Regions from separate parts of the Paenibacillus sp. J22P59 genome, predicted to be linked through region 3. Evidence: riboswitches for the same ligand, from Rfam matches in the RefSeq annotation. Region 3 holds a riboswitch; each other region holds the start of a gene.

Region 1 (3,283 bases), on a different contig from region 3:
AAAGAAATGATCCGGAGGCTTGGCAGACGCTGCTCGGCGACGATGTGTTATGGGCTATTGATTCAAAACCGATAATAGATGATCGTATGCTGCACTTGCTCTCGAAGCAATACAGGGGGTTGAGTGATTCTATTTGGGTAGTCATCGAATCTTACACAGGGCTATCTGATAAAATCAATAGGCAAGATGATGAGTATCCCGCTAGCTTTGTGGATACATACACATTAGCAACTCAAAAGATAGCTCCGCCTCGCAGTCTGAGAAAAGCAAAAATATCATCTGATCAAGTTGTAAAAAAGGTACATATCGGTTGGTTCAGCTATTGTTTTAGTGCTCCCATTTATATTTTGATTGCATCAGTATTCGTTTTTAAAGCTGCTATCATTCCGCTCTTTCTTCTCTTGGTATTAATTCGATGTGTACTGTTCGTATTCAGAAGAAACTGGAAGCTTATTATGTGGGAGCATACCTTTACTTATATCAATTACTGGGGCAAGCGTTATGAGTTTAAATATACCGATATTATTGAAGTTAAGAATAATTCAGAAAAAGTATTTATATATCTCAAAAGGAAACGAATTGTAATTCAAAAGCATGATACGATACATGTACCCCTTTTGCTTGCGAAATTGAGTCGATATTGAAAGTAAGGCTAATGAAACAGAATGCAAGGCTGTTTGAATTGCGGTGAAGCGTGGTTTTGTTGGGCTGCGATTCGCTTCAATCATAAACCCCCGTTCGCATGAGATCGGGGGCTATAGCCATTTTTACATTCAAACAGAACTAGAATATCTACGATATGCAGGTACATGGAAGTTTGGGGAGTCTGTGCTGTGAATAATCTTTTCTTCTCGTAGTGATCAATGAACCCAAAAATCTGCTTGCTTTTTCCTCAATAACTAATGATTGCACTCCATTCTTAAATGAAGTATTCTTCAATGAGCAACAGATTAATATCTCTACATAATTAATTATAAACTTGTAATAATCTAGAAAAACTATGCATTTATAATGAGGAGTAGATTAGTACAGCATCCATTATCAATAGGTTTTCGCCGGTTTCCGAAGTCGGCAGTATTTAACTACAACTTAATATGCTTAGATAAATGGTGCTGTGTATACACAGCTTAAAATGGAAGATCAGTGAAAATCTGACGCGGTCCCGCCACTGTAACGCTGAGTATGCTAACGTGTTTCCACTGTATTGTATACGGGAAGGAGTTAGTCATACGATGAAGCAAAGCCAGGATACATGCCATTTATTTTTTCTACGATTTCACGAGGATGAAAGGAGAGATGTTTAGCTGTACATTTATTAGGGGATCACAATGCCCTTATGTCCGGTTGTCAAACACCTTTCACATTGACTAGTGAAGGTGTTTTTTTGTTGTGCAAAAATCAATTAAATTCTAGGAGATGACTCATGTTGGTACAAAAAACAGCTAGAAGATACATGGCATTATTTTTAAGCTTATTGATGGTGTTTTCATTGCTCAGCCCAACAGCTGCAATCGCCTCAGGCGGCAGCTCACACGTCGAGGATATCAAAGGGTATGTGACGGTATCTGTTGAGAAATTCACCTTGGGACAAGGCTATATCCTTGAGCCGGTCCGTGTTCCTTTTCATGAAGGGGACAATCAAGCAGCAGTTATATCAGAGCTTTTGGGAGAAAGCCGCTACTTGCATGGCGGCAGTATAGAGAATAGTTTTTATTTATCCAGCGTATACGATTCGGGCGCCGGAGAAGCCCATATTCCCTCTTATATCTTGCAGGCCGTTGGAGGAGCAGGGAATATCGGTGATCGGACGGATGCAAACTGGTTAAGCGAATTCGATTACTTTTCCCAATCGGGATGGATGTTCGCTGTTAACCATTCCTTTCCGAATGTTGGATCTTCAGACACGATTGTTGAGAACGGTGATGTCGTTCGTTGGCAATATACTGTCTATGGGCAAGGACAAGACTTAGGGAGTCATGGTCAGCTAATTAATACTGCGAACAAAGATGCATTAACGGAAAAGGTAGCAGAGATTAATAGCAGTACTGATAAAACAGAAATTCTTGACGATGCTGCTATTCGAGCTGCGTATGATCATGCTTATGACGCGCTTACGAATATGGAAAGCAGTCAATCTGTCGTTGACACTGCACTCGAAGAGTTGGCAGAAGCATTGGGTGAGAACGTCGAAGTGAATAAGGCTGAATTGGTAGCCTCCATACAAGCGGCAGAGCTAAACAAAGCTTCTGTTAAGGTAAGTATAGATGGATATGATGTAATCGGGGCGGAATATTGGGTTCTTGAAGCAGAGCTTGATGCATTGGTTCAGGTTATTGTATCGGCTCAGGAGTTAATCGCTGATTCCAATGCCTCACAAGAAGATGTGGACGCTAAGGTATTAGCGCTCGATCAAGCTCAAGCAGCCTTTGATCAGGTCAAAAAACAAGGCTTATCAGAAGAAGCTCAACCTAAATATAATATTTCATTCACGGTGGCACCTAAAGCTACTAAGATAGAGCTCTACAATGCCAAGGATCAGCTCGTTGATATCGGTCAAGGCGAAGAAGGCACTTATAAAGTATACAATGCTTCTGTGCCTGCCGGCGATTATCGCTACAAAGGAATTGATGCTAGTGGCAACAGCATTGGCGGGGGTAAGCTAACGGTAACGACGGAGCCGGATCAAGCCTTTGCATTCCGTCAATTAAACCTTAAAGCCAGCAATTTTGGATGGAACGCTGGGATAGATTATACGGTGAGAATCGGTCAGAACAGTCAGGGCGACACGTCTCTAACTGTGGGAACGAAGACTGCTGCAGGCCAATATCCCGTACTTGTTCTTACGGGCAACAGCTATTTTTATTCTTTTGTACCAAGCGAGGCACGTGAAACGGAAGGCTATACTACACTTAGCAACAGTGTGACGGTTACATTATCCACTTCAGCACAGGCTATTAGTGGAGCAATTCCTTTATCGCGAATCATTACTTTTACAGTGCCAGAGGAAGCTACATTATTCGTAGGTCGGAAAATCAAGCATTTTGTTTCGTTTGAAAAGGTAGAGCCTACGGAATCGATGATTCAAGACGGTAAGCAAGTTTCTCGCTACAAGCTGGTGGATAACCAGGATTATAACTACCGGGTAAGCCAAGCAGGCAAGCTGACCAATACAGGGACGTTCAAAGCGAATGCGGCGAATGCAGCGATGGCTGTAACGGAGCAGCAATTGGATATTCTTCCGCCGAATTCGATTCTAAACCGGGGAACGTATCTGGAAGGGAAT
Region 2 (3,283 bases), on a different contig from region 3:
AAGCGGGCAATTGCGGCTTCGTACAGAAGCGGCAGGGCATGCGACTATGCTGAATCGGATTCATGAATTAGTGCGTCAGGCGCAGCGATCCAAATCGGCTATTCAGCGGAATGTAGATCGCATATCGAGCTGGTTCGTACCTGTTATGCTTATACTGGCTGCGGCTACTTTTCTGATCTGGCTGCTCATCATTGAGCCTGGGGGCTGGGAGCAAGCATTCCGCTGCTCTGTAGCTGTTGTGCTGGCAGCATGTCCTTGCGCATTAGGCTTGGCAACGCCAATCTCGCTTGTTGTAGCATCAGGACGCCTCGCGAAGCGAGGCATCGTCGTGAAGGATGCCAGCGCGCTTGAACGATTGGCTCAGCTCGATCACCTCGTACTCGACAAAACCGGGACGTTGACAGCAGGAAAACCGCATGTCAGTATCATTCATGCCGTCAATAGCAGTCGTTCTGGCTTGCTTCGCTTAGCAGCTGCTGTGGAAGCAAGCTCCGCTCATCCGTTGGCGCAAGCGATAAAAGAGGAAGCCAATAAAGCGGGACTCGTTCTCCCGTCAGTTACGGATACCGAATATACCCCCGGTAAAGGGGTGGAGGGTTATCTCGAGAATAGAAGAGTTGGTATAGGGAATGCTGCATTTGTAACAGAGCGCGCTTGGAATTTGGCAGATTCTACGATAATGACCTTTGCGAAAGCGCGTGAAGCAGAGGGAGAGACCGTGCTGTATGTTTCTGACAACGGCTTGGTGCTAGGGGCAATCTCGCTCGTGGATACGATAAAGCCTTATGCGCAAGAATCGGTTGAACGCCTGCGTCAAGCTGGCATTTCTATTTTATTGGCTACTGGAGACCATCCGGCTTCTGCCCGAAGCGCCGCCGCATCGGTAGGGATTGCCAATGTCTATGCTTCTATGCTGCCGGAAGATAAGCTGGAATTGGTTCAGAAGCTTAAGAAAGAGGGGCACCGCGTAGGAATGGCCGGAGATGGCTGGAATGATGCGCCCGCTTTGGCGGCAGCTGATGTTGGCATCGCGATGGGAGACGGGACGGATGCCGCTCTGACAGCCGGTCATCTCACCCTGCTTCAGCCTCGCATGACAGCTATACCAGAAGCTCTGTTCATTAGCCGCTTAACTGTCCGGAACATCCGGCAAAATCTGATGTTTGCTTTTTTCTACAATGCGCTTATTATTCCATTTGCTGCCTTCGGATTATTAGAGCCCTGGATGGCGGGAACGGCAATGGCGTTCAGCTCGGTATCGGTCGTTGCCAATGCCCTAAGACTGAATCGGACACTTCGGCACACGATCCTTTAATCCAGTGGATTCCCTTGCTTATTACCCTCCATTATGCTAGACAAACTCTAAATAACGATGGTATATTAGCTAGGTCATAAATTCATAATTGATTGAACAGGTGCTCAACAATTTGTTGCAGCTTAATAGGGAAGACCGGTGAAATACCGGCACGGTCCCGCCACTGTAAGAAGCGGTGTAATGCGGCAATAGCCAACTTATGCCACCTGCTGCGTCAAGTAAGTCACTGGGTGTTACTCACACTGGGAAGACAGCGCAGCCAGGCTTCGAGTCAGGAGACCTGCCTGTTCCTATAACGCTTTATCCTACGTGGAGATAGGAAGGTGTTGGTGGGGCAGTCCATCTTTTTGCGTGAGCGAGAGGATATACAGCATTTCCGGCACAATTGCCGGGAATGCTTTTTTTATATTAATTTAGAAATAGAAAGGTGTGTCTTTAGTAAAATGAGAACTATACAAATGAACCGAATGATGAAGTTGGCAGTTGCTGCCTTGTTAATGGTTATGCTTGTACTCGTCGCTGCCTGCGGCGCGGACAAGGGAGCTGTCAACAACCAGCAGAATCAGGTAGAGTCGGCAAGCCCCGCTCCGAGTGAGCAGCCAAGTGCAAGTCCTGCAGCAGAAACGAGCTATCCATTTACCGTTACGGATGCTACTTCAACGGAGCTGACTTTCGAGAAAGCGCCTGAGAAGGTCGTGACGCTCGTTCCAAGTGAGACAGAAATTATGTTCGCTGTCGGCGCTGCGCAAGAAGTTGTAGGCGTGGACGAATACAGCAATTATCCCGAAGAGGCTGCCAAAAAAGCCAAAGTCGGTGATATGACGACAAATATTGAAGCCGTTATCGCGCTTAATCCGGATCTTGTATTGGCTTCATCAGGAATGAATACAGATGCGATCACACGTCTACGTGAGCTGAAAATTACGGTATTGGCTTCTGATCCCCAGACTTACGATGCTACTGTCGAGCATATTGAATTAGTAGGCAAGATCATGAATAAAGGGGAAGGCACGAAGAAGTTAGCCGAGCACATGCGAGCGGTCAAGCAGCAGGTAGTTGATGCGGTTAAGGATGCTCCCAAGAAGCCTGTCTATTTGGAATTCTCACCTGGCTGGTCAGTAGGTTCAGGCACTTTCCTTGATGAGCTTCTAACTATTGCCGGGGGAACGAATATTGCAGCTGCACAGCAAGGCTGGTTCCAGGTGGATGCGGAAGAAATTGTGAAGCAGAATCCTGCGATCATTATTTATCCAGCACTTAGCGAAGATCCGAACCCAATTGCGGCGGCAATTGCGAGCCGTCCAGGCTGGGAAGCAATTGATGCGGTTAAAAATAAACAGCTGTTTGCCGTATCAGAGGACCCGCTTGTACGCGTTGGTCCAAGGCTCTCAGAAGGGCTGCTCGAAATGGCCAAAGCAATTCACCCGGATCTTATAAAATAATAATGAGACGTCAATTAGTCATTTATGGAGGAGCAGCTATGCTCCTTCTTGCTGTTTCTGTCGTCATTTGTTTATCAATTGGTTCCTCTGATGATCTCTCAATGAGTGATGTAGCAGGTATCTTGTATCATCAATTGCCATGGATGTCGGATGTGCCGCATGAATGGTCAGACGGCCAGATCGCGATCGTAACGCAAGTACGCTTGTCGCGAGTTTTGCTAGCAGTACTCGTTGGAGCTTGCCTTGCACTGGCGGGGGCTGGATTCCAAGGCGTGCTTCGCAATCCGCTCGCTGATCCTTATGCGCTGGGTGTGGCTTCAGGTTGCTCAGTAGGCGCAGCGTTCTTAATATCCTTCGGCTTCCAGACCATTATTGGCGTATGGACGATTCCTATCCTTGCATTCGTAACAGGTACGATTACCTTATTCGGCGTGTTTGCTTTGGCACGCAGCAGGGGGATTATGCAGATTGAGACGCTTATTTTGTCAGGGGTCATCGTACAAGCCTTTCTCGGGTCATTCGTATC
Region 3 (3,283 bases):
TGCGCATAAGAAGAAGGTCAGTGCACTTACGAATTCCAATAGCTTGAACAGCTTGGCTGCTCTTTATTCCAAGACTGGCAATAAAGAAAAAGCAGAAAATTGCTTCCAACTATTAAACGAAGCCAATGAGCAGTTGGAGAAGGGGCTGCCCAAGGATAGAAGAGGAAAAATTGTTTCCTTTAAATCGAAGGCAGCGAATATATTACAACAGGTGGTTCATAACAAGAATAGGAATCGGCCAGACACTGCAAAAAGACTGCTGGACAGTTTATTGGATATGATTGCTGACTTAGAAAAGCAAGGCTATGACCCACATCTTTACTTTTCTGAGAAAATAACCGCTTATAAAAATTATGGTAATCTTCTCAAACGGACCCATCCAGAGGAAGCATTGGCCTATATGAACAAAGCGATAGCCTTGCTCCCTGCTATGTATGCTTATAATAAAAGAATGGCAAAACGTGCAGACAGTGATTTGCAAATGAACCTAGGGCAGGTTTACAGGCAGCTTGAGGGATGTGCAACAGAAGCAATGGCATGTTATGACCGTGCAATTGCAATTAATCTGGAAACGTTGGAGTCCGGTGGAGCGATTGAGCCTGAGGAACTGGTCAGCCTGTATAACAGCAAAGGGAATATTGAACGTGGTCGGAAGAATAATCTGAAGGCTATCGAGTATTATAGTCAAGCGATAGCGCATTATGAAGCTTATATGAAAAAGGGCATGCAGTTAAATAATATTCTATATGTCATTGCTTTAAGCTGCCGTCGTGATGCTTATCGAGCTATTGGTGAATTCGAGAAAGCAGAGGAGGATTTTTTCAAGGCAGGGAGAATCAGGTATGATAAGGAGATGGCCGCTCATATACTGAAGGGGAAGCTATAATTCATATAATGGCAAGGTCTATAACTATGCGAGTAGCGATAGATTAGAGTAATGCTTTTTTTCTTTTCTCAAAAAAAGAAAACTTTAACAAGACAAAAAATGATATAGTAAGTAAAGACATCAGGAAAACTGAATAGCGATGAGAAACAGGTGCCAATTATGCGATCGTAATTTTACATAACGCATAGATTGGTTAAAAGGGAAGTGGGTGACAATCCCACGCGGTCCCGCCGCTGTATAAGAGGAGTTCTTGCAAGATGCCACTGGGAAACTGGGAAGGCTGCGAGGATGATGATACTTGAGCCAGAATACCTGCCTGTTTTGAGACACCGGTAATTCTACGAAGGATAGGAGGGTGTTTTTTTAGTATGCTAATTTTAGCTGTACTTGCTAAGGAAACCTCTTAACTTTTCTAAGTTGAGAGGTTTTTTTGTGCGAATTTCTTTGCAAGTCCCTGCTTTTACATTTTGATGGAGAGAAAGGAAGATGATTAATATGAAGAAGATTAAAGTTATGACATGCCTGCTTATTGTAAGTTTGTTCTTATCTGTATTCTCGACTGCAGCCTATGCTACACCGACAGGCTATGTAACGATTACAGTAGAGAAATTCACTTTGGGTCAGGGTTATAGTACAGAGCCAATTCAAGTTCCTCTTTATTCTGGCGATAATGTGGCTGATCTATTGACACGCTTATTGGGAAGCGGCAATTATGATTATTCCGGAAGCACAAGCAGTGGCTTCTACTTATCGTTCATCAAAGACAATGATACAAGCAGCGTGAGCATTCCAGCTTATATTCTGACTCCGCTTATTAATGACTTTGGGGCTGTAGGAACAAAAGGCGATGCGGCATGGCTGGGCGAATTCGATTATAGCCCGATGGCAGGCTGGATGTATGCAGTCAATAATGTATTCCCAGCATACGGCATGTCCGATTATTTCCCGGTTGACGGTGACGTTATTCGTACACAATTCACTCTATATGGCTATGGTGCTGATCTTGGTGACGGCTACGGCGGAAGCTTGATTACTCCTGCCAACAAGGATGCATTGACCGCGGCAATTGGCGCGATTAACAGTGATCCAGCCAAGTCAACTATTCTTGCCGATACAGCAGTATTAGCGGCCTATAATGCTGCTTATACCGTGCTTAGCAACATGGAAAGCACACAATTAAGCGTGAATACTGCTTTGGCAGACCTGAATGATGCACTCGCCAATGCCATTGTATTGCGAGCGGCATAGGCGTCTGTTATTCGAGTATTACCCTGTTTAGATAGAGAAGCGATTAGCTTTACGATGGATAGAAAGATGTTTTATTAGTTTAGCTGTACATTCTATTAAAACCTCTTAGCTATTAAGTTGAGAGGTCTTTTTTTGTGGTTTTTTCATATTTTCATTTTTTTTATATTTGAGTAGCATTGAAAGGAAGATGAACAACATGAGAACGAATAAGTTTATAGCATGGCTGCTTATCGTTAGCATATTCCTATCCACCTTCTCGACCAGCATTTATGCACAGGGTTCGGATTCTACAACGACAGGCATTATTGTTAATGAGAATGAGGCTAATCATGCTGATACCGTACTTGCCGATACGAAGGGTGCACAAGAAAGCAGCAGTAATGAGCCTGATAATCTGGATGAAGCTATAGAGCATGTGAATGATACAGAGCCGCCGATGCTGAGCGTCAATGGCCTTGTGAACAACCAAGATGTAACGGTAAGTGAGCTTAGCTTCGAGGTTACCGTAACCGACAATGTCTATCGTGACATAACGCCAGAGGTTAAGCTCAACGGCGTACTTGTACCAGCAAACAACAGCCAATATCACGTATCGCTCAAAATTGGCGATAATACGATTACCATAACTGCTAAAGATCCTGCAGGAAATGTAGCGGAGAGCTCCTTCGTTATTACATATAAAGTAAGTTTTCATACTCTAGTTGAGCAACAAATAAAGGATAATCTCGCTTATATTTTGAAGATGGTTAAGAACCCGTCATTCGGAACAAGTGATGGAGAATGGTCAATCCTCTCATTAGCCAGAGGGAACTACCTTGTTCCAGATGGCTACTACAATACTTATCATGATAATGTTGTTAAGATTGTTCAAAATAAAAAGAACCAGTTAGATAGAACGAAATGGACAGAGCATTCTAGATTAATTATTGGCTTTACCTCGATAGGTGAAGATGTAACGAATGTCGGCGGTTATAATCAGCTTGAGAAGCTTGCTGATTTCAATAGTGTAATTAAGCAAGGTACTAATGGGTCAATTTTTGCTTTGATTGCACTGGATAGCAATAACTATGCGATCCCTGTAGTAAAAGGGGTAGCTGTACAATCGACTAGAGAAAATCTGGTTCGACATATTTTGGATAGAGAAGTTAA

The links. Region 3 has a riboswitch for cobalamin ahead of AC50YO_RS20055 (DUF4430 domain-containing protein). Riboswitches for the same ligand answer to the same signal wherever they lie in the genome.
Region 1: another riboswitch for cobalamin. It lies ahead of AC50YO_RS21145 (S-layer homology domain-containing protein); the one in region 3 lies ahead of AC50YO_RS20055 (DUF4430 domain-containing protein).
Region 2: another riboswitch for cobalamin. It lies ahead of AC50YO_RS02845 (ABC transporter substrate-binding protein); the one in region 3 lies ahead of AC50YO_RS20055 (DUF4430 domain-containing protein).

Annotation. Positions count from the first base shown of each region.
Region 1 covers NZ_JBXENX010000014.1:32,501-35,783, forward strand. The annotation lists gene AC50YO_RS21140 (hypothetical protein) at 1-644, shown strand, start outside; cobalamin riboswitch at 1,091-1,274, shown strand; gene AC50YO_RS21145 (S-layer homology domain-containing protein) at 1,424-3,283, shown strand, end outside.
Region 2 covers NZ_JBXENX010000001.1:636,474-639,756, reverse strand. The annotation lists gene AC50YO_RS02850 (heavy metal translocating P-type ATPase) at 1-1,315, shown strand, start outside; cobalamin riboswitch at 1,397-1,617, shown strand; gene AC50YO_RS02845 (ABC transporter substrate-binding protein) at 1,759-2,757, shown strand; gene AC50YO_RS02840 (FecCD family ABC transporter permease) at 2,760-3,283, shown strand, end outside.
Region 3 covers NZ_JBXENX010000012.1:99,585-102,867, reverse strand. The annotation lists gene AC50YO_RS20060 (tetratricopeptide repeat protein) at 1-886, shown strand, start outside; cobalamin riboswitch at 1,018-1,220, shown strand; gene AC50YO_RS20055 (DUF4430 domain-containing protein) at 1,382-2,134, shown strand; gene AC50YO_RS20050 (S-layer homology domain-containing protein) at 2,331-3,283, shown strand, end outside.